DNA from 3 places in the Exiguobacterium sp. Helios genome. Region 3 is predicted to be linked to each of the others. Evidence: riboswitches for the same ligand, from Rfam matches in the RefSeq annotation. Region 3 holds a riboswitch; each other region holds the start of a gene.
What was found. A riboswitch is a leader RNA that binds a small molecule or an ion and turns the genes downstream of it on or off. The one in region 3 is predicted to bind thiamine pyrophosphate.
Positions count from the first base shown of each region.

Region 1 (7,914 bases), 320 kb from region 3:
GGGAAAACGTTCAGCGAATCGACAAAATCCGCATTTTGATAGAGATTCGCTGCGCCATTCTGGATCATCTTGACCAGTTGCGCTCCTGTTAAACGATCTACGCTCACTAAAGTTTCCTCCTCTATTCCCGCCTTAGACATTCGTCAAGCGGACTCCTTGGACAAAAATATTCACAGATGTCACTTCTAAACCAAGTGCCTGGCTGAGTGAATATTTCACACGGCTCTGGACGTTGTTTGCGACTTCTGAGATTTTCGTACCGTAACTCACGATGATATGCATATCGATGTGAACTTGTTCTGATACCTGCCGCACGATGACACCACGGGCAAAGTTTTCGCGTTTCAGCAGTTCAGCCAGTCCGTCTTTGATTTGCGACTGGGATGCCATACCAACGACACCAAAACATTCCATCGCTGCTCCGCCTGCAAGTTGCGCAACGACATCATTGTCTACGTCAATTTTTCCATAAGTCGTTTTCATCTCGATCGCCACTTGAGTAGCCCCCTTTGTTAATTGTGTTCTTCTCATAATTCTACTATAAGGACCTACTATTGAAAAGTCGCCGTACTGACTATACAATGAATATGTGAAAAATAGTAGCGGTCAAATGAACTTTTACCATCATCCTCATTCATTATTTTAAATTTTGAGGTTGTCTGTCAAGTTTTTTTCTTGTCAGCTACTTTTTTTATGTTGCAACCGTCTTAACAGCATGCTAAGATAGCAAAGTGTCTATTAGGACGAACGCAAAACAACATAAAAGGAGGCGGAACACATGGCACGTAAATGCTACGTTACTGGGAAATCGCCGAAGTCGGGAAACAACCGTTCACACGCATTGAACAAAACGAAACGCACTTGGGGAATCAACGTACAAAAAGTACGTATCCTCGTTGACGGTAAACCTAAAAAGGTTTGGGTTTCAGCTCGAGCGCTCAAATCAGGTAAAGTCGAACGCGTATAAGGCGCAGTAACCGGATGGGAATCTTCCCTTCCGGTTCTTTTTTTGTTCTTTTTTTATTTTTCTTATAAACTAATTGTCTGAATAATTGAAAACGCTTACAATAAGTGAGCAGTTATTTTTTTCAAGGGGGAAGGGTCAACATGCAGTTAAAAAGAGAAATGACAAGCCGACATCTCTTCATGATTTCACTCGGAGGGATTATCGGTACGGGACTGTTCCTCGGTTCTGGATTGACGATTTCGCAAGCGGGACCGCTCGGGGCGGTTCTCAGTTACATCGTGGGTGGGACCATCATGTATCTGACGATGTTATGTTTAGGGGAGATGGCTGTCCATATGCCGGTCTCAGGATCTTTCCAAACGTATACGACACGGTTCATCGGACCGGGTATCGGATTTGCCGTCGGTTGGATTTACTGGCTCGGTTGGGCTGTCACGGTGGCGCTCGAAATCACGGCAGCCGGCAGTCTGATGGATCGATGGTTTCCGGATACACCAATCGTCATCTGGTGTGCGATTTTCACCGTCCTTTTATTCGGTCTCAATGCGGTCTCCGCAAAAGCCTTCGGGGAGGCTGAGTTTTGGTTCTCGAGCCTGAAAGTCCTTGCCATTCTATTTTTCATCGTGCTCGGGGGAGCGGCTTGGTTTGGCTGGATTGATATGGCGGCAGCACGTCCGGAAAGTTTGTTCGCCAATTTTACTTCAAACGGATTATTCCCGAACGGCGCCCTGGGGGTATTGACGACGATGATTGCCGTCAACTTTGCGTTCCAAGGAACCGAATTGATTGGGGTTGCTGCCGGAGAATCAAACGATCCAGAAAAATCGATTCCAAAAGCAATCCGTAATACCGTCTGGCGGACGTTCATCTTCTTCGTCCTCTCGATTACGATTGTCGGCGCCTTGATTCCTTACGAAACAGCCGGCGGCATCAGCAGTCCGTTCATCATGGTATTTGATGCCATCGGAATTCCTTATGCAGCTGATTTAATGAACATCGTCGTGTTGACAGCCTTACTGTCGGTCGGGAACTCGGGGTTGTACGCTGCTACTCGGATGTTATGGTCGATGTCACAAGAAGGCATGATTTCGAAAAAACTTGCCATCGTCAACTCACGCGGAGTACCTATGCGCGCTTTGTGCTTTACGATGCTGTTTGCGATGTTATCACTATTGACTGCCTTTTTCGCGGAAGATACCGTCTTCATCTGGTTGTTGTCACTCGCCGGACTCGGTGCGCAAGTCGGTTGGATTTCGATTTCTGCTTCACAGATCGCCTTCCGTCGTCAATTCATCAAAGAGGGACATGCTGTCAGTGAATTGAAATTCAAGACTCCGTTCTTCCCGGTCTTGCCGATTATCTCGTTCTCTTTAAACATGCTTGTACTGATCAGCTTGGCATTCCAAGCGGATCAACGGATTGCGCTGTATATAGGTGTTCCATTCTTCCTCTTGACGTGGGCCTCTTACCACCTGTTCGTCAAAGGAAAACATATTGCGGCTCAAACTGAACGTCAGGCAGCCAGCTCGACATTGGAATCTTAAAAAACTACAAAAAACGTGATCGACTTTTAGGATATCCTAAAGCCGATCACGTTTTTTAGTGGTCTGACAAACTTCTTAAAGCAATCACTTCACCGGTATGCACCGTCACGTTCGCCACTCCGTGATGTGTCCATTCATTGCTGACGGTCAATGATCCGCCGACCGGCACGTCATGATTCGTCAACGGGTACTTGACCCCGCGGAGGGTCAAACATGTCGGAACGAGCGGGATGAAAGAGAGATAGTGAAATCCATCTGCCTCGATCTCATACGTCCCCGGCTGTAAGAAACGAACCTCTTCCCGCTTCGTCATCAAGCGGACTGCCGGAAATTGTTTTAGCAGATAGACGTTTTGAAGCGTCATATCAAGTCGTCCTCCGGTCGCACCGAATATTAACACTTCCGTTGCTTCATACTGTTGACTGACATGTCGTAAAGCCAGTTCCAAGTCGGTCTCATCCTTTTCAGCCGGATGGATGATCGCTCCTTCCGGTTTGTATCCGAGAGAATCAAAGTCCCCAATCGCCAAGTCAAAAGCGAAACCTTGCTGTGCCAAAACGGTGACACCTCCGTCAACAGCGATGACAACCGTCTTCTCATCCATAAACGGTTTCAGGGACGGGATGTCTTCCGCCGGACCGGCCGCTACAATCACAACCCGCATCAGACACCCCGTGCTGAATAACGAAGAAGTCGTGGTGCTGTCGTAAACAGGAGTCCTGCGACAATACCACATAACAGATACGATGGAACCATATACGTCGCGTTATAGATCAACGAATACGGGACGACCGGACCTTCCGCATACTCAGCGAAGAACACGATTCCACTAATGACGTGACAGACATAACGGAAACCTGCACCAAGCAATGTCGCACCTAGTACAATCGCCATTAGACGGCCATTTTTCCCGGCTGCTGCTGCTTTTTTGACTTTCCGTGCGAACAGTCCGCTCAGTCCGACGACTCCAAACGCGATCGTATAATCGAGTAACGGCTGGACGACCGTCAGGATTTGTGGAGCGAACATCAGTTGAATCGTTCCGACGAGCGCTCCCGTCACGACCCCACCGACAACGCCGTGACGAAACGCCATGACGAAAATCGGTAACATCGCTAAACTAATTGAACCACCTTGCGGCATTTTAAATGGGATCAATAAATCGAACACCACACCAAGACTTGCAAAGATTGCAATTTCCATTAACATTTGTAGCCGTTTCATCCTTTTTTCCTCCTAAAAAATAAAATCGCAGGACGGCAAAAAGGCAGTACGACGAACGCCGTACTGCCTGCGTGCGCCACATCCCTACGTCCGTCTGAACGGAACAGGTTCGAAGGGTTAAAGTCCAATCACTTCTCTCAGCCGCTTGACGCGACACCCCTTGCGGTCATCATTTAATTTTGATTCTGCCCCTATTATACGTGAGCAGCATTCCGAATACTAGTGATTGCTTCTGAATAATCCGGTGCATTGTAGATAGCGGAACCTGCAACAAGTACGTTTGCCCCATTCTCGATACATAATTTTGCTGTTTCCGCATTAACTCCACCATCGATTTCAATCTCGAAGGATAGATTTTGTTCTGCTTTCATTGCAGCCAGTTGATTTAATTTCTTCATCACACCTGGAATGAACGCTTGTCCGCCGAATCCCGGATTGACCGTCATCAATAAGACCATGTCCACATCTTCAAGCACGTGTTCGATCGTCGACAGCGGCGTATGCGGGTTGAGTACTACTCCTGCTTTCGCTCCAGCTGCTTTGATTTGTTGCAACACACGATGGACATGATTCGTCGCCTCCACGTGGAAGGTTACGATATCAGCACCTGCTGCAACGAAGGATTCGACAAAGTTTTCCGGACGATCAATCATGAGATGGACGTCGAGAACCATATCTGTTTTTTGACGTAAACTGCTTAATACAGGGAGTCCAAAGGAAATGTTCGGAACAAATTGACCATCCATGACATCAAAATGGATATAATCGGCTCCCGCCGCTTCAACTGCTTTGACATCCCGCTCTAAATTTGCAAAATCTGCTGATAAGATTGATGGTGCGATTTTAATCATCTTAATACCTCCGCGTCCGATTCTTGATTTCCTCTACAAACATACCATAATTCGTATACCGGGAAGCCATGATTTCATGGGCCTCGACGGCTTTTTTAACGGCACAACCGGGCTCATTCAAGTGCAGACAGCCACGGTACTTGCATTCGTCCTGTAAAGCAACAAATTCAGGGAAACACCATCGTAACTCCTCGAGTTCCATTTCGTGCGGAAAATCGAGATTCGAAAATCCCGGGGTATCTGCAATTAAGCCTTCGCCAAGCGGAATCAATGTCACATGACGGGTAGTATGGCGTCCACGACCAAGTGCCTTCGAAATATGACTCGTTTCCAGTGCCAACGAAGGTTCCAAGGCATTCAACAACGAACTTTTCCCTACACCGGATTGTCCGGCCAGGACACTCGTTTTATCTTTTAACAACGGACGGACAGATTCGACTCCGGCCAATGTCTCACTTGAAGTTTCGATGACGTGATATCCGATGGTCCGGTAAGCGGCAATGGCTTCCAATACCCCTTGTTCGGCTTCACCTTGTAACAAGTCCATCTTCGTCAAGATGATGATCGGTTGAATTTCCTTTGCTTCAATCAACACTAAAAACCGGTCCAACAGATGGGCAGAAAAATCAGGTTCTGCTGCCGATACGACCAACAAAGCTTGATCGATATTGGCAACTGGTGGGCGGACCAAGAAATTTTGACGGTCTTTTACTTCCAGGATATATCCGGTCTCACTTTCGATGTGTAACACGACTTCATCGCCGACGACAGGGCTGATGCCCCGTTTTCTGAAATTACCGCGTGCCCGTGAACGGATTTCACCTTGAGGCGTCATGACATCATAAAAGCCACCCTGTAAACGGATAATCGTTCCATCCCGATTATCTTCAATTCGATTTTCTGCCATCCTATGCCCTCCTTTGTCAGGATTAACGTCCTGCTCGTTATTCTTGTGATTTTGCCTGATTGTACGTAATCGTCTTCGCCCGGTAAACTTCGTCATCTTTATAAATCGTAATCTTGCCTTCTTCTCCCGGATCAATCGTCAATGGAACATCAAACGTTTCATCCTGATCAATCGATTCTTCGATGACGGTTCGTTTTCCTTTGGCATCTTCCGTCTCAATCCGGACGAGTTGACGTGGCGCAGGCTCCTCGTCTTCACTGACGCCATCATAGACTACTTTCTCGGGGAACGTCGCCGTGATGGTCTTTTCTTCCTCTCCGCGAGAAATAAAGACCGTTACCGAATCGTTCGGTTCGACTTGCGCACCGGCTTGCGGATATTGACGAATGACCTGATCGAGCGCGACCTCACTTGAGAACTCCTGTTCAAACGTCCCGTCCAGTCCCATCTCATCCAAATAAGCTTTTGCTTCAGCACTCGATAAGTCAGTCAAATCTTTCAGAACGAATACGGGTGATCCATTTGAGACCGTGATGGTAATCATCTGTTCTTTCGCGATGACTTCCGTTCCAGCTGAAATGGATTGCCGGATGACATTCCCACGTTTGATGTCTTCAGAGTCTTCCCGTTCGACATCCACTTTTTCAAAACCGCTGTCCTTTAAGATGGCGATCGCTTTTTTCTCTGTCTCATCTGAGACGTCCGGCACCTCGACCGGATCGCTTCCTGTCGAAACGATCAAATCCACCGTCGATCCTTTTTTAACCGTCGCCTGTTCACGCGGTGACTGACTGATGACGAACCCTTCTTCCACCGTATCACTTGAGCGTTCGGTCGATTCCACGATGAATCCCATTTTTTCAAGCTTCGTTTCCGCGTCGTCGGCATCTTTCCCCGTTACATCCGGAACGACGACCGTCGGGTCAGGCCACATGGCAAAAGTCGTTGCGGCTCCAGCCATTATGAATAACAATAATAAGATGATCCACCACGCACGTTTCTTTTTCTTTTCTGGTTTTGACATGACGGTAGCGACCTTCGGAACCGGTGCTGTGTGTTCGATGTCTGCTGTTGGCAGGGACACTGGACTGAGCACCATCGTTTTTTCCATCAAATCGTCACCGCGAATGCCTTCACTTGCCCGTTCAGCTGACATCGCGGTCACCATGTCTTCTTTGAAGGCAGCGACCGTTTGTTGCCGATCATGCGGCGCTTTCGAGAGAGCTTGCATGATGCAATTTTCTAAAGCTTGCGGCACAGCCGGATTTAACGAGGTCGGACGACGGGCAGTATCTTGCAGATGTTTCAGTGCGACAGCAACCGGTGAATCGCCTTCAAACGGAACTTGCCCCGTCACGAGTTCGTACAAAACGGCTCCCAGCGAATAAATATCTGATTTTTCATCCGCAAATTTTCCTTTTGCCTGTTCCGGCGAAAAGTAATGCACGGATCCGAGGACTGACATCGTGTGGGTCAGGGTCGCATTCGACATGGCGACCGCAATGCCGAAATCGGTCACCTTGACAGTCCCATCCTCACGGACCAGCATATTTTGCGGTTTGATATCGCGATGAATAATCCGGTGTGCATGGGCATGATCAATTGCATCACAAATTTGGCTGATGATGTCAATCGCTTTTGCGACCGGCAATGCTCGCCCTTCACAATACGTTTTCAGTGTCATGCCATCAATATATTCCATTACGATATAATAAATCGCTTCTTCTTCTCCTACGTCATAAACCGCGACGATGTTGGGATGATTTAAACTCGTCGCAGCATGTGCCTCTCGTTCAAATCGACGGATGAATTGTTCATCATGCGAAAACTCTGTACGTAAAATTTTGATTGCGACAGTTCGATTCAAGATTTCATCATATGCCTGATAAACGTTTGCCATCCCGCCATTTCCAACTAACCGTTCTATGCGGTAGCGGTCGTTCAATCGATCTCCGTAACGCATATTCAGATCCTCTCTCTTTCTTTAAAACGGATTGCAGCAATCGTAATGTTGTCTGCGCCTCCCCGGTCATTCGCCTCGGACACGAGACGTTCGACAATCGTATCGAGCGGTGCATCTTCTTGAAGCAACCGCTCGATGACTTCATGAGGCACCTCATCCGACAAGCCGTCGCTGCACACTAACACGATATCATAGTCCGGTGCATCCCGGACTTGAATGTCGACATCCACGGACTCGTTCGAACCGACGGATCGTGTAATGACATTACGACGGGGATGATTTTCAAGCTCTGCTTCCGATAATTCCCCTAATTGTTTGAGCATGTTGACATAGGAATGGTCATCCGTCAGCTGTTTTAATTGTCCTTCTTCCAGGGCATAGACGCGGCTGTCCCCTACGTGTCCAATGACAAGTAAATCATCCGACCAGCAGACACAGGCCATCGTCGTGCCGACAAT
Region 1 covers NZ_CP053557.1:2,164,690-2,172,603, forward strand. The annotation lists gene HNY42_RS11365 (DAK2 domain-containing protein) at 1-107, opposite strand, end outside; gene HNY42_RS11370 (Asp23/Gls24 family envelope stress response protein) at 133-495, opposite strand; gene rpmB (50S ribosomal protein L28) at 779-967, shown strand; gene HNY42_RS11380 (amino acid permease) at 1,108-2,511, shown strand; gene HNY42_RS11385 (thiamine diphosphokinase) at 2,567-3,175, opposite strand; gene thiT (energy-coupled thiamine transporter ThiT) at 3,175-3,735, opposite strand; TPP riboswitch at 3,800-3,906, opposite strand; gene rpe (ribulose-phosphate 3-epimerase) at 3,930-4,586, opposite strand; gene rsgA (ribosome small subunit-dependent GTPase A) at 4,588-5,493, opposite strand; gene pknB (Stk1 family PASTA domain-containing Ser/Thr kinase) at 5,531-7,456, opposite strand; gene HNY42_RS11410 (Stp1/IreP family PP2C-type Ser/Thr phosphatase) at 7,459-7,914, opposite strand, start outside.
Region 1: it holds a riboswitch for thiamine pyrophosphate, as region 3 does, so the genes downstream of both, thiT (energy-coupled thiamine transporter ThiT) here and HNY42_RS09745 (ECF transporter S component) in region 3, are expected to answer to the same signal.

Region 2 (7,914 bases), 360 kb from region 3:
ATTTTTCCGGCCAGTATATTACTGAAGATTGAGACGACACCGTAGGCGAGTAAAATCGGACTGATCCAGGCCGACGGCAATTTCAGTTCCAACTCAAGCACGGGGACGAGATACGTATAGACGACGTATGTCGCACCAAATCCGAACGACGGAATGAAAAAGGCAATCATGATCCGTGGATTGGCGAGTAAACTGAGCTGTTCGCGGATCGAGCCGGACGATTCCGATTGCTGGACCGGAACGACTTTCAAGACAGCAAGCAGGGCGATGACACCAAGACTGCTTGTCAGCCAAAACGAGGCGGCGTAACCGGCATGTTGTCCGATAAATGTACCGATCGGCACACCGAGAACGTTTGCCATCGTAAATCCGCCAAAGATGAACGAGACGGCGACGCCGCGTTTTGCGATCGGTACACTATCGCTTGCGACGACCATCGCCAGTGAAATCAGGACACCCGTCAGAACAGCCGTCACGATCCGAGACAACAGCAACAGTTCATAATTCGGTGCGATCCCGCTGCAGATATTCAGAATAATCCAGACAAAAATCAGACTGAGCATTAACTTCCGCCGCTCAAGGTGTCCGGTCAAGGACATCGTAATCGGTGTTCCGATGGCGAAGGCGATCGCAAAGGCGGAGACGAGCGTGCCGGCTTTCGCAATTGTGATGTTCAGACCGTCCGCAATTTCAGATAAAATACCGACGATGACGAATTCGCTTGTTCCAAGGACAAAAGTCAACATGGATAACGTCGCGATTAACAGCCAGTCGGCTTGACTCAAACGAGTCGATGATGATGACATATACAATTCCCCACTTCTGGCGCCTGTGCGCAAAAAAACTATCGTTTATCAGAATAGCATGATTTAAGAAGGGCGGAAACCGGATTTACCTGACCCGGAAAAAGAAGCATTATTGTGAATAGACAGTCAATTTCACTTGTCATTGATTCGGGTATACTAACAGAGTAGGAAACATCACCTAAATCAGAAAAGGACGTGATCTTGATGCAAGCAACAGTCACTTGGAATCAAAAGATGGGCTTCAGCGGGGAAACCGAATCCGGACATCACTTAGCGATGGATGCAGCTCCGGAAAACGGTGGGGACAATCAGGCACCCCGGCCGACGGAGCTCTTGCTTCATGCCGTTGCCGGCTGTACCGGCATCGATATCGTCTCGATTTTAGAAAAGATGCGCTTGACGCTGACGTCATTTGAAATGGATATCGAAGGCGAACGGGCGGATGATCATCCCCGGCGTTTCACGACGATCTCGATTCATTACCGGCTCGAAGGTGATTTACCGGACGATAAAGTCCGCCGGGCGATTGCCTTATCAAAAGACAAATACTGCTCGGTCTCGCAATCGCTGAACGCGGAGATTGAAGTTTATTACTCGATCAACGGCGTCCGGAACGAGGAACCGATTTGAAACGGATGGTCCCTGTTCTGTTGGCAAGCGTCCTCCTTGCCGGTTGTGCTGACGAGCCCGTACAACCCGCTGACCCGCAACCGAAGCCGGCAAAGAAAACAAAGCCGCCGCAGCCGGATCGACCTTCTGCTGCTGAACGGGCAGAGAAACAACTCAAGCAAACCGTTTCGAACATGTCGACGGCGGAAAAAGTCGATCAGTTGCTGTATATCGGGGTAACGGGAACAGCTTTGACACAAGCGGATCGTCAATTATTGCAGGACCATGCGCTCGGTGGTGTCCTGCTGCTTGGTGGCAATATCACTTCAACCGATCAACTGAAAACCTTTACAACAGCGATTGCCAAGGCGCAAACCGCTGATTCAAAAGCGTTCCTTGGCTTTGACGAGGAAGGCGGACGGGTCAGCCGGGTCCCGGACGCACAGCTCAAATTACCACCGAGCCTCTCGTTTGGTCATAAAAATGATCCGGCATTGATGAAGGAAGTCGGACAGACACTTGGTTCGATTTCCCGTTTTTACGGCTTTAATATGGATTTCGCACCGGTCCTTGATGTGAACAGTAATCCGGCGAATCCAATCATCGGCGACCGGGCGCTCAGTGCGGATCCGCAACAAGTCGCCCGGCTTGGTGTGCCATTGATGCAGGGCATGAAAGAAGAAGACATCGTTCCGGTCGTCAAACATTTTCCGGGACACGGGGATACGACCGTCGACTCACATGTCGGTCTACCGCGGGTCGATGCGACGAAAGCGGAACTCGAGCAGACGGAGCTGGTCCCGTTCAAACGGGCGATTCAGGAAGGGGCCGAGATGGTCATGGTCGCGCATATCCTGTTTCCGGCACTCGACAAAACCCGTCCGTCTTCGTTGTCGAAACCCGTCATGACCGGGGTGTTACGGGATGAGCTGAAGTTTGACGGTGTCATCATCACGGACGATTTGGTCATGGGAGCCATCACAGAACGGTACGGACTTGCCCAGGCGGCAAGTCTTGCCCTCGAAAATGGTGCGGATATGGCGATGTTCTCATCGCCCGGCGCATACGCGTCTGTTCACAAGGAAATCATGACACGGATCAAACAAGGTAAATTGTCGAGAGCAGACCTTGATCAGAAAGTCATGAGGGTATTACGCTTAAAACAAACGTATGACTTGTCGGAAACGAAACGCGTCGACGCGTATGAAAAGCTAATCGAGCAGGTCAAAGCGCTCGAATCGGACATACGACACTAATCAAGGGTAGAACAAATCGGACTACCCGTGGTAAACTACAGGCGTACCACACAAATCAATATCTACACTAGGGGAGTCTCGCAGCAGACTGAGACGGAAGTATCCGGACCCTTTGAACCTGATCTAGTTCGTACTAGCGGAGGGAAGTGGATTCCGATCATTCATAGAGGATGCGACAACTGTCGCCCTTTTTTGTAGGACCACTCCATCAGTTCATGGGGTGGTCCTTTTTCGTGTGGAAAGGGGGAAATGATGAGCCAGTTACATCTGATGACAACCGGCAAGCGGCGTCCGGACATACTCGAACAGCTGTTGCCGAAACTCGCACTATCCGTCGACCGGATTCATCTGCGGGAGCCGTTATGGTCAGCGAAGGAACTGGTCGTGTGCATCGAAACACTCGTGCGACGAGGCGTAAAGGCAGAGCAATTAATTGTCCATGACCGGCTGGACGTGGCAGTCGTCACCGGCACCGGAGTTCAGCTGACAACACGCAGCATTCCGGTCGACCTCGTCCGTCACCGTTTTCCGGAACTGGTGATCGGTCAATCGGTTCACTCGTTAACGGAAGCGATAGCGGCGGAACAAGCCGGTGCTGATTACGTCCTGTATGGCCATATTTTTGAGACGGGATCAAAACCGGGTGTACCGCCCCGGGGACTCGACGCCTTGAAACAAGTTGTCGACTGGACATCGATTCCTGTCATTGCAATTGGTGGCATTACACCGGACAATCTGCCGGATATCCTGGCGACCGGCTGCGCAGGCGGGGCCGTCTTGTCGGGCATTCTCGGTCAGGCGTCTCCGGTCGAAGCAGCCAACCGGTTCCGGGCGGTGATGCAACGATGACACGCCCGGATGTTTTAATCATCGGAGCCGGCATCATTGGTTTGACGCTCGGCTATGAGCTCCTGCAGCGCGGGAAAACCGTTCATTTGCTTGAACAGTCAACTGTCGGTCAGGGAGCGACGCAAGCAGCAGCGGGAATGCTCGCGACAGATGAAGAATTGCTGGCACCGTTACATGAACTGGCCCGGCTGAGCCGGACGCTGTATCCGGAATTCGTGCAACAATTGTTTGACGAGACCGGTCTCGGAAGCGGGTATCTGGAACAACCGTTTCATATGCAACAGGCACATCACTGGCGGACGTTTGATTCGGTCGGACAGGTTGATCCGCGGTTGCTTGCACAAGCATTACGCAGTGCGATCGAACGACGGGGCGGGGGAATCGAAGAGGCAACGGTCGTAGCACGTCTCGTACGGGACGGACAAACGGTGACCGGCGCCGAGACGAACCGGGGGCTACGGGCGGGCAGACAAATTATTGTCGCCGGTGGTCGCGGATCGGAAGAATTGTTACAGACGGTCGGAGTGACGATTAACACACTTCCGGTCAAGGGCGAGTGTCTGTCTGTCCGGCTGACGACCGGACAACTCAATCGGACGCTGTTTGGTGATGCGGTCTATTTAGTCCCGAAAGCAGACGGACGGATCATCATCGGGGCGACGGAACGGGTTGGTGATGAATCAACGACCGTCAGTCTGAACAGTATTCGTTTGTTATTGAATGCAGCAGTAAAGCTCTATCCGCCGCTTGCAGAGGCCGTGTTCGTGGAAGCTTGGTCCGGTGTTCGACCGCAAACCGGGGACGGTCTGCCGTATCTCGGAGCAGTGGACGGAATCGATGGGTTGTTCGTCGCGTCAGGCCATCACCGGCATGGCATCTTACTGGCCCCTGCGACGGCCAACGTCTTGGCCGATTGTCTCATGGGGCAAACGCCAAGAGTGACACTGGATGGTTTTAACAGCCGACGACAGGAGGAAAGCAGATGACTATCCGATTGAATGGGAAAAACTATGCTTTGACAGAGGAAATCAAGACGTTACACGACTTGTTAGAAAAACTGGAGATTCAGGGACAAGTCGTCATCATCGAGCAGAATCATCAAATCATCGACCGGTCGAGCTATCCGGATACGGACGTTACGTCCGGAGATGTCATTGAAATCGTTCATTTTGTAGGAGGCGGATAACATGTTAGAAATTGGCGGAAAAACATTTGCATCACGATTGTTACTGGGGACAGGAAAATATTCGGATAATGAGAAGCAACAGCAAGCGGTCGAAGCATCGGAAACAAACATTTTAACGTTTTCCGTCCGGCGTCTCGACGTCTTTGCAAAGGAACAGAACGATCCGCTCGCAGCGCTTGACTTAAGCTGCTATGATCTCTTGCCGAACACTGCGGGTGCGAAGACGGCGGAGGAAGCGGTCCGCCTTGCCCGCCTTGCCCGGGCCTCAGGGATGTGCGATATGGTCAAGGTCGAGGTAATCGGTTGTGACAAGACACTGCTGCCGGATCCGATTGAAACATTACGAGCAGCAGAGGAATTAATCAAGGATGGCTTCATCGTCTTGCCGTATACATCAGACGATTTGTTGCTTGCCCGTCGGCTCGAAGAACTCGGCTGTCATGCGATTATGCCGGCAGCATCACCAATCGGTTCCGGACAGGGCATCTTAAATCCGCTCGCGCTCAGCTTCATCATCGAACAAATGTCAGTACCGGTCATCGTCGACGCCGGCATCGGTTCACCGGCTGACGCGGCGTACGCGATGGAGCTCGGAGCTGATGGTGTCCTGTTGAATTCAGCCGTCGCGCATGCGAAAGACCCGGTCAAGATGGCACGTGCAATGAAGCTTGCGGTTGAAGCGGGACGACTCGGCTTTGAAGCAGGACGGATTGAGAAAAAACGGTATGCGACGGCGAGCAGTCCGACGACCGGGATCAGTCGCCCATGATGGACCGGTATAGCCGACAAATCCGCTTTCGTCCAATCGGACAGGAGGGGCAGGATCAACTGGGACAGCGGCACGTCGTCATCATCGGTCTCGGTGCACTCGGGACAGCGAGTGCGGAACAGCTTGTCCGGGCAGGAATCGGACGAGTGACTCTGATCGACCGGGATTACGTCGAGTGGAGCAATTTACAACGGCAACAACTCTATACGGAACAGGATGTCAGGAACCATTTGCCAAAGGCGGTTGCGGCGAAACGCCGGCTCGGTGCCGTCAATTCGACGGTGACGATCGAGGCGATTGTCGAAGATGTGACGGCAATGAATATTACACGGCTTGTCGGACAAGCAGATTTGCTTGTGGATGGGACCGATAACTTCGTTGTCCGGATGCTGATGAATGATGTTGCGGCAAAATTTCGGATTCCTTGGATTTACGGTGCATGTGTCGGCAGTTACGGCATGACCTATACAATCCGTCCGGGACAGACCCCTTGTCTGCATTGTTTGCTCAATCATTTGCCGAAACAGCAGGAGACATGTGATACGTCAGGCGTTATCAGTCCGGTCGTCCAGCTGGTTGCGGCGCATCAAGTGACGGAAGCATTAAAATACTTGACCGGAGCGGAAGCTGCATTACGGCAGACGGTGCTGTCATTTGATGTCTGGAACAATCAACAGAGCCAAATCAATGTTGTGTCCTTAAAGCAATCTTCTTGTCCGTCCTGCGGCGATAACCCGGTCTATCCTTACCTCAATGCTCAGCCACTTCACTTCGTGACATTATGCGGCCGGGATACCGTTCAAATCCGCGGGGAAGGGACCCGTGATTTAATTCGGCTTGAACAGGAGATGAGTGGCCGTGGGATCAGCTGTCTACGCAATCCGTATCTGTTGATGTTCGAGACGGAACAACATCGGATTACCGCCTTTGCCGATGGGCGGATCCTGCTTCACGGCGAAGCGGATCTTGCGCAAGCGAAACGGATTTACGAGACCTATTTCGAAGGGACGTTCACAAAAAAATAAAACATTTTTTTGAATACATGTTTTAGATGTTTAAAAAAGAGGTAAATAAGACTTCAGACGTAAGTCGGAGATTTTTGGTGAAATTGAATGTGAAGAGGAGTGATTACGATGAAACAAGAATTCGATCAATCGATCCAGTCATTGGATCAGACGAAGCGGACAGACCATGCAGCTGAAGCCGTTCAGCAAGCGAATTGGAATCCAGACCGGTATCGGACGAACCTGAATCCGTTCTATCTGTCACCTTGCAGCGTCGAACGCCGGGAAGACCGTCAACAGGAAGTTGACCGGATTGTCGAAGTCGAGCCTACATCCTCCCCTCTCCAACAGTTATTCGAGCAGAAGCAGGAAGAACATATAACAGCAATTGAACCAGGTTCTGCGAAGAATCCCGGAGGAAAATTTACGACCGGGATTGTCGTCGGGGCAATCATCGGAGGATCAGTGTCCATCTTCACGTCGGTCAAACGATTTCGTCAAAAGCGCCACACCCACTGAAGATGACAAATAAGCCGTCCGAAAAACCGCCTTCCAGCTAAACAGGAAGGCGGTTTTTGTCTATTGTCAGGAGGAAGCTATAATGAATTCAGACAAACCTGAGGTGAATCCTTTTGAGGTTCTCGCAAAGCCGGCACAACGGGCCCTGAGTGAACACGGCGTGACATCATTGGAATTGTTAGCGATGTATCATGAACATGATATTCTGCAGTGGCACGGAATCGGACCTTCTTCGATACCGAAGTTAAAACAGTTGCTTGCTGAACGTGGACTGACCTTTAATACATGATGCATCATAAAACCCATTGCTTGACCGGGAGACTATCGGTCAAGCAATGGGTTTTACTTGGTTTGGAATCGGTCAGATCATCGTCAGAACCATTCAAGTCATGCTAAAATAAGGATATTATAGAGGAAAAGTGAGCGTGATGAGAGATGAAATGGATTCATACTGCCGATTGGCATTTAGGAAAAATCGTTCATGGCGAATCGATGCTCGACAATCAGCGGACTGTTCTCCAGGAATTTCTACAATTGCTTGACCGGGAACAGCCGGACGCGGTCATCATTGCCGGTGATCTGTATGACCGTGCCGTCCCGCCGACGGAAGCGGTCGAACTGCTTGATACGGTGTTAGCCGACATTGTTCTGGAACGGAAGATTCCGGTCGTCGCGATCAGCGGCAACCATGATTCAGCGGAACGGCTGAGTTTCGGTACACCGTTATTACAACGGGCGGGTCTTCACCTGGCAGGTAAATTGACGGAGGCGATCGAACCGGTTCAGATCAACGGCGTCCGTTTTTATCCGGTGCCGTTCGCAGATCCGGCGACCGTCCGCTATGTCTATCAGGATGAAACAATCCGGACGCATGATGACGCGATGCGAAAAATCATCGAAACGCTGGACATCGATG
Region 2 covers NZ_CP053557.1:1,485,331-1,493,244, forward strand. The annotation lists gene HNY42_RS07590 (MFS transporter) at 1-806, opposite strand, end outside; gene HNY42_RS07595 (OsmC family protein) at 1,011-1,436, shown strand; gene nagZ (beta-N-acetylhexosaminidase) at 1,442-2,671, shown strand; TPP riboswitch at 2,731-2,833, shown strand; gene HNY42_RS07605 (thiamine phosphate synthase) at 2,924-3,520, shown strand; gene HNY42_RS07610 (NAD(P)/FAD-dependent oxidoreductase) at 3,517-4,506, shown strand; gene thiS (sulfur carrier protein ThiS) at 4,503-4,706, shown strand; gene HNY42_RS07620 (thiazole synthase) at 4,708-5,475, shown strand; gene HNY42_RS07625 (ThiF family adenylyltransferase) at 5,472-6,500, shown strand; gene HNY42_RS07630 (hypothetical protein) at 6,609-6,998, shown strand; gene HNY42_RS07635 (helix-hairpin-helix domain-containing protein) at 7,081-7,287, shown strand; gene HNY42_RS07640 (exonuclease SbcCD subunit D) at 7,434-7,914, shown strand, end outside.
Region 2: it holds a riboswitch for thiamine pyrophosphate, as region 3 does, so the genes downstream of both, HNY42_RS07605 (thiamine phosphate synthase) here and HNY42_RS09745 (ECF transporter S component) in region 3, are expected to answer to the same signal.

Region 3 (7,914 bases):
GAATTAACGAATGTCACGTTGCTCGGTTTCTCGATGGGCGGCGGAATCGCGTTAAAATACCTCTTAAACCATGGGGAATCCAATGTCTCGAAATTGATCTTAGCAGGAGCAGCCGCACCGGTCTTCACGCAACGCGATGGTTATCCGTACGGCATGACGAAAGAGGAAGTCGATGCCTTGATTGAAGATACGAAACAGGACCGTCCATCGATGCTGAAAGGATTCGGGGAAATCTTTTTTGCGAAGGAGCATCCGGAACCGCTCCAGCAATGGTTCCATAACTTGAGTGTCGCGGCATCTTCCCACGGAACGATCCAATCGGCGATTGCCTTACGTGACGAAGATTTACGCGACGGTCTGCCGAAGATTTCGGTCGATACACTCATCATGCACGGTAAACAAGACAAAGTCTGTCCATTCGAATTTGCCGAAGTCATGCATGAAAACATCACGGGTTCACGCCTCGAAGTCTTTGAAGAGAGCGGACACGGGATGTTCCTCGACGAACGCGAGAAATTCACGGAAACACTTGTTTCATACGTCAAATCAAGCCAAGCGGTCTAACTGCAAAAGACACGTAACCCCATCTGCTTTTCCTTCGGGAGAAGCAGATGGGGTTTTTAAGCAGGCGCGTCTCACATCATAACTAGTGGAGCAGGAAACCGATTAGAATCACTGTTCTTCTAATTCTTGACTGACTTGCCGTGCCAACTCACCTGATAATCTGGTACTTTTTTTCGTCCGTTGATCTTGCAAGTAAAGATCTGTCTTGTTGGCACGTTTTTTCAGATACACCTGAAAGGTCTGGGTATTACCGTATTCAAGCAACGTCATGTACGAAAATGGTGATCGCGTTCCTTGTGGTTCTTCCAACGTCACAGCCTTTAACTCTTCGGCCACCGTCCGGGACAGCTTATCTGGCAGGATGACCATCTCACTTAGTTTCGCCTTTTCAAACGATTTCATTGTCGGATGGAAGTAGGCCGTGATTCCGCGCGTCGGCTCATCTTTGATTTGGTATTCCTTGACCGGACGGTAGACCGGCTGATAACGAATGGAAAGCGTCTTTTCTTCTACTACCCGTTCTTTTTTTATGAATTGAAAGGTCACGAAGGGAACGGTTTGATTGACCGGTAACGTTTTTGGCAAGGAATGTTGCTTCGTTTTGATCCGATTCGATTTGTATGCCGTCATGATTTGTCGATCTGCGAGGTCCCACCCGTCGCGTGAAAAGGTTAACGAGCGGGACGTCGATCCGTCAATATGACGGCGGCTCACCAGGTAAAACTCGCCTTGCTGATGAAGGGACGACATCGCAATGTTTCGAATGATGTGCTCTTTGCCCGATTCTGTCATGACGAACAACAGTTGTCCTGAAATCGGCAATTGAAACGCATGGAACGGTTTCAAATCCTTAGCAAATTCATTGTCTGCGCTCATTTCCTGATTGACGGATACATGCTGGTCCAATTGTTCTTCTTTCAGTGGAATAGAGACGGGTGCTTGAAGTGCAATCCGATCCGGACCCTCCGTCAAGTGGACCCACGGATGGTCCGACGCTTTAATCGGATGGACACGCAACTCCTGTGTCTTAGGCGAACGACAGGATAGGTACATCTGATTGCCGTGTGCCAAATAAACAATTTCGGTCGGAAACGGTGCTATTTCCAGATTATTTAACGTAAAAAATATACCGAATGACTGCAACGTCCGGTACGATTTCGGAAGTGACACCGTTTTATTCTGCATACAGGTCCGCAACAATTGTTTCTTTTGTTTAACGGGGACTTCCTGATCTGAGTATTCGTCGGAAGCAAATGAATGGGCAGACCAGTAGGAAGGTACCGGCTTGAGATCTAGCAATCGTTCTTGCCCACAGCCGGTTAACACGATGCTGGATAGCATAGCGAGAGTCAGTAATCTATTTTTGATGATAATTCCTCCTTAATTAATTATCCATCATATTACCATATTTTTAATAGAATCTTCTTTTTTTAAAAAATGTAATTTATAAATAAAACAGGCAGAAAGATGAACCATTCATCTTTCTGCCTGTTGATTCAGACCGTATATTTCTTGATAAATCGCTGGTCAATCGATTGTTTGAAATACCAGCTGAGCCGGTTGGTTCGGTAAAATCGTCCGTACAGCAGGGTGGCCTGGCGATGACCGAGCGCAAGAAGCGTCAAATAACACCGTTGGGGTCGAAACGCCCGTAACGGTTCTTCGTTCACGCATCGGATCAAATTCTGAAGCAACAGCGGAGCCTGTCGCACCGCCGTCACACCGTTTTTCGGTGTATCCGGATACGCGATCAGAGTCGCACAATCCCCAACGGCAAAGATGGACGGATCCTCGAACGACTGCAGCGTCTCGTGCACCAGTAAAAATCCGCGGTCATCACAATACAGACCGGATACCTGAAACAATTCATGCGCCGTTGCCCCTCCTAAAAACAAAACGGCATCCGTCTCGAGCAAGCGGCCGGATTGGAGCGTTGCTGTTTGACCATCCAGCGTTTCGAACCGGTCAATGATCCGGTTGACACCCAACTGATCGAGTCGCGCGGCCAGTTCCGGACCGGCCGGATGACCGCTGAGCAACGGTTCTTCATGAATCAGGGTGACCGGTGTACCGTTTGACTGAAATGACGCCGCCATCTCGACGGCCGCCGCACCACTGCCGACGATGACAGGGGAGACGGCACTCCTGAACGTCTTTAACGCTTGTTCTATACGATAGTTCGGTTTGATCGTAACGTGGTTCGGAGTGCTTGCTTCCCAGTCGTTTGATCCGATATTAAACGACACGATATCGTACGGCACGAACTGTCCGGACTGAACGATAACGTGTTTGTTGGCAGCATCGATTCGCACGACCCGGTCCTCCATCCACGTCTTACCGTATCGTTCACATAACGCTTTGACATCGATGCGTATCTCGTCGAGTGTATAGGTTCCGTCCGCCAGTCCGGAGAACATCCCGGAATAATACTGATAACGCGAGGGAGTGATGACAATCCAGTCGACATCCGAATGACTCCCTTGTTTGATACATTCTAAATGCGCATGACCTGCGCCGACTAACAGGATTCGTTTCACGACTCCACCCACTTTTTTGGATTCACTGTATCTATCCTGTTTATTCCCCCAAGTAGTGCCGCGTAATCGTCCGCTGTCAAACCACCAGGCGAAGTGACGTCGCGAGCGTGACGGTCATCAACAGAAAGGCAAGATCCCCTCGTGTTACGACCGGCTCGACATAATAGGTCCGATTGACCCGAAACTGACGGGCTTCCATCGCAATCGCAATCTGTTCCGAGCGGAGGATACTGGTCGTAAACAACGGCAGACTGATGTCAAAAAACGTTTGCCACGGCCAAAGTGACCGTTGTTGCCGGACACGACGCGCTTGACGGATCGTTCGAATCGACTGCCGAAAGATCGGAATGAAGCGGAGACCGGCTAAAAATCCATAGGCCAGGCGAACCGGCAGACGACATTGATGAATCAGACTCATGACGAACCGTGTCGCGTCCGTTGTTGCAACGAACGTTACACTCAACAGGACGAAGGCGAGCATCCGCGTCGCGACCAACCAGGCATGTGCAAGACTCTCTTCCGTGATCCGGAACCAGCCGAATGCCCACAATTCCGTTTCACCTTTTCCGAACGCGGCCATCATCCAAAACGTCAACAGAAACAACACACCATAAGGGACGAGACGAATGAGAAGCGTTGACAGCTGCCAGCCGGAGCAACATACGCCGACGGCGGAAAGGATGAGCAGTGCAAACGTCACTTCTAAACGGGATGTCGAAATCAGCAACAGCATGACATAGACCAGGGTCGCCAGTTTGACGGAAGGATTAATTTGAGCGAGCCATGAGTGGTTTTCCTGCATGACGGATCCCCTCCTTTTGTTGCTGATACTGATAGGACACCGGACGAATCAGCTGATTGTCGTGTAAAATCTTGGTTTCCTGAAACAATTCCTCCGGTGAACCGTCAAATTGAATGTTTCCCGAACCGAGGACGAGCACCCGGTCTGCCTGTTGGTACACCAGCTCCATATCATGCGTCACCATGATGAGCGTCGTCCCGGCTGCACGGGCTTGCCGCAAGACTTCAATCAGTTGTGCCGTCGTCTCGGCATCCTGTCCGAAAGTCGGCTCGTCCAGCAACAAGACAGCTTTTCGCTCAAGCAGCATTGTCGCGACGCTCAAACGCCGTTTTTGACCAAGACTGAGTGCGAGCGGCGACTGACCCGCGACGTCCGCCAAGCGATAGTACTGTAAGGCATCATCCATCTGACCGGACGACGGTGAGGTACAACTGATCGTCAGTTCGTCAAGAACCGTCTGTTTGAGAAACTGAAACTCAGGTTGCTGAAACACAAAGCCGACCTGCCGGTAAAATGTCCGGTCCCGCCATTTCTTCAACGCTGTCTGAAACAACTGAATCGTTCCGCCTTGCGCCGGTAACAGTTTGGCCAGCGTTTCGAGCAGGGTACTTTTGCCGGCTCCATTGCGTCCGACAAGCATGATCCATTCTCCGGCGTGGGCGGTCAGCGAGATCCGCTGGAGAACCGTCTGCTTTCCGTGCCGGACGGTCACGTCAACAAGTTCAAATGTCGGTTCGGTTGAAACGGGTTCGCGGACAGGGGGACGATCGAGTGCCCATTCTGCCGCGACCTCGGCCGGTATCGTTTCGAATGTATACGGGTAAAGGCGCGGTGTCGCAATCCCGAGTTCAGTCAAAACGGTCCGGCGTTCTGAAAAAATATCCCGCGGCGGTCCGTCAAGACGGATCCGTCCGGTTTGAAAGACCAGCACCCGGTCCGCAAACGTCACACACTGCTCCAGTTGGTGTTCAATCAGCACCAGCGTCACGTTCGGATCGTGGTGCAATTCCTCAATCAGCTCCATCATCAAACGTTGACCATGCGGATCAAGTTGCGCCGTCGGTTCGTCGAGCAACAGGATGTCCGGTTCGAGTGCCAATACACAGGCTAGAGCAAGCCGTTGTTTCATCCCGCCGGACAGCTCGGCAATCGGCGTCGTCAAGGCGAGGTCAAGTCCGACCCGTGCCAAGACACCTTTAATCCGCTCATCCATTTCAAATCGGGAGATGCTTCGGTTTTCCAGACTAAAGGCCATTTCGGCACCGACCGTCTGCATGCAAAACTGATCGTCCGGCTGTTGGAATAACATCCCGACCGTTCCCTCGGTCAACCAGTGACCGCTGACATCGGCTTCAATCGTCTCCGGCAACAGACCGGCGAGGACATGTAAAAAGGTCGTCTTTCCACTGCCGCTTGGACCGACGAGCAACGTCGTTTCTCCTTTATCAATCGTAACCGACAAATCCTGTAAGACCGGGTGATCCTGATCCGGATAGCGGACTGTCAGGTGCTCGCACTGCATCATACGGCACGTTGCTTTCGTTGTCGTCCGATCGCATACCCATTCAGTGTCCCTGCCTTAACGAGCGCATCGACGATGATTTTTGCGAGTAAGCCGCCGAGCAGAGCACCGCTGACAAGTTGTAAGGAAAACGTCAACAGGAGAGTCGTCGTCGTATAGTAGGCAAATCCGTTCACGATGAGGCTGTAGACCATACTTCCGACGGCAGCGAAGACACCGGACAACATCAAGGTAAACGTATTGAATTTCCGGTATCCGAACACGGCAAAGGCAATCTCGGCCCCGATCCCCTGTGCGAATCCAATCAACAGTGCCGATAAGCCGAAGTGACTCCCTGTAAACAATTCGACGGCAGCGGCGACGACTTCCGCAATCAATGCCGCGCCTGGTTTTTGAATGATGTAGGCGACAAGGGGACTGGCGATGACCCAGATGCCGAACATCCAGTTTGATCCGACCGGTCCGAAGATGGCCGAGATTGGTAACCATAACGTCGACCACCCTAAGTAGAGGACACCACACGCGACGGCGAGCATCATCATGACGATGATTTCTTTCATTTTCCAACTGTTCATAATCACTTCTCCTTTGAATGCACACCCACAAAGAAACCACAAAAAAGACCGCCCTCTATGAAAAGAGAGCGGTCGTGTAACCTGCAAGATGCAGAAAAAGAGCACGAGGATTCCGCTCCACTTTCCTACGCTAGTATGAACTAGATCAGGTTCAAAGGGTCCGAAGTGAATCGTCTCAGCCAAATGGCTCCCCTAGTGGATGTGTTAATGATGTGTACCTTCTTCACTGTACGGCTGTCGACCGGACTTGTCAATATGCATAAAAAAACCTCCCACGAGGGGAGGAGAGAAAAGATTACTCTTTATCTTCTTTGTTTTCTTCAGCTTGCTCTTCAGAAGTTTGTTCTGAATCGTCTGTCGCTGTATCCGCATCAGCTGCTTGTGCCTCAGCTTCTGCTTCTTCGATTTCTTCAAGTTCAGCTTCAAGTGTCGATTCAACGACCGCTGCGACTTGGATGTCACCTTCTGTGACGACACGGAAATCTTTTTCTTCCGGAAGATCAGCTACTGTGATTGAATCTCCGATTGCAAGATCCGTCACGTCGACTTCGATGCGTTCCGGTAATTTATCTGGTGTTGCGGCAACTGTTACTTTAAAGAGTGTTTGTGAAAGGAATCCGCCAAGTTTCGCACCGGCTGCTTCGCCGACGAGGACGATATCCGTTTCGACTTCTGTTTCTTCATCCATTTTAACAGCGATGAATTCAACGTGTTTGATGGTTGGTGTAAAGATATCCATATCGAGCTTGTTGATCAACGTGTTGACCTTTTTACCGCCGATTTGAAGAGCAACTAAGACGTTTTCGCCGTGATCACGGACAACCTTGACCAATTCTTTTTCGTCGAATGAAATCGGTGTGCTTTCCACTTTGTAGCCATACACGACACCAAGAGCTTTTCCTTCATGACGTAATTGCTTTCTAAGTGAGCGTGGGCGTACTTCGCGTTCTTCTACTTTTAATGTTACTGACATGTTCATTTCCCCCTTGAATTTGGTATAGCCCTCAAAAGGTAATGAATGTAGGAGTGGAACAATAGGTTCCAACAGAAATTCATGCGCTAAATGCTAGTTCAACTGGATTTCATTCAGAAATGAAAAACGAAGTGAGTAAGTAGCATTTCTCTCCCAGGTCATTACGCTGATATTGAGAAACAATAATTGAAAAGCGACCGTGTTGTACGGTGCTAATGTAGATATACCCCTGTCTTTCAAAAGTTAAAACCTTTTTTCTGAATTTGATTGTCGAAAGACCTTCAAACCTGTTGATAGACAACGGATTGAAGGTCTTTCATTTTTTTAAGATTTTCTTTGATTTGTATGGTTAATCACCTGATGAATCGATAAAAGAGGGGGAATCAAGCAGACGGACGAGTTCACGAATCGTTAAAATATCCGGTTTCTGATCCGATAAGACGGCATCAATCATCGTCGCTTTTCGATCTTGTAATTCCGCCATCTTTTCCTCGATCGTCCCGATCATCAATAACTTGATCACTTCGACCGGTGACTGTTGTCCCAATCGATGGGCCCGGTCAGCCGCTTGCTGCTCGACGGCCGGATTCCACCAGCTGTCGTATAAAATGACGGTATCTGCCGTCGCCAGATTCAGACCGGTCCCGCCGGCTTTCAAGGAAATCAGGAAGACATCGACTTCACCGGCATTAAAACGGTCACACAGTGCGACCCGGTTTTCAACCGGTGTCTCACCGGTTAGTAGAAGGTGGGCAAGTTGTCGTGCTGCCAGTCGTTCCCGGATGTGTCCGAGCATCTTCGTATACTGGGAAAAAATCAACAGCCGGTGTCCCGTTGCCAGTTTTTCTTCGATTAACGTCAACAATCGTTCCAGTTTCGTCGATTCACCGGTATATCCATCAATAAACAACGCCGGATCACAGCAAATCTGCCGTAAGCGG
Region 3 covers NZ_CP053557.1:1,840,534-1,848,447, forward strand. The annotation lists gene HNY42_RS09720 (alpha/beta fold hydrolase) at 1-564, shown strand, start outside; gene HNY42_RS09725 (hypothetical protein) at 673-1,863, opposite strand; gene HNY42_RS09730 (FAD-dependent oxidoreductase) at 2,061-3,101, opposite strand; gene HNY42_RS09735 (energy-coupling factor transporter transmembrane component T family protein) at 3,178-3,903, opposite strand; gene HNY42_RS09740 (ABC transporter ATP-binding protein) at 3,869-5,428, opposite strand; gene HNY42_RS09745 (ECF transporter S component) at 5,425-6,000, opposite strand; TPP riboswitch at 6,106-6,204, opposite strand; gene HNY42_RS09750 (50S ribosomal protein L25/general stress protein Ctc) at 6,296-6,973, opposite strand; gene HNY42_RS09755 (DEAD/DEAH box helicase) at 7,323-7,914, opposite strand, start outside.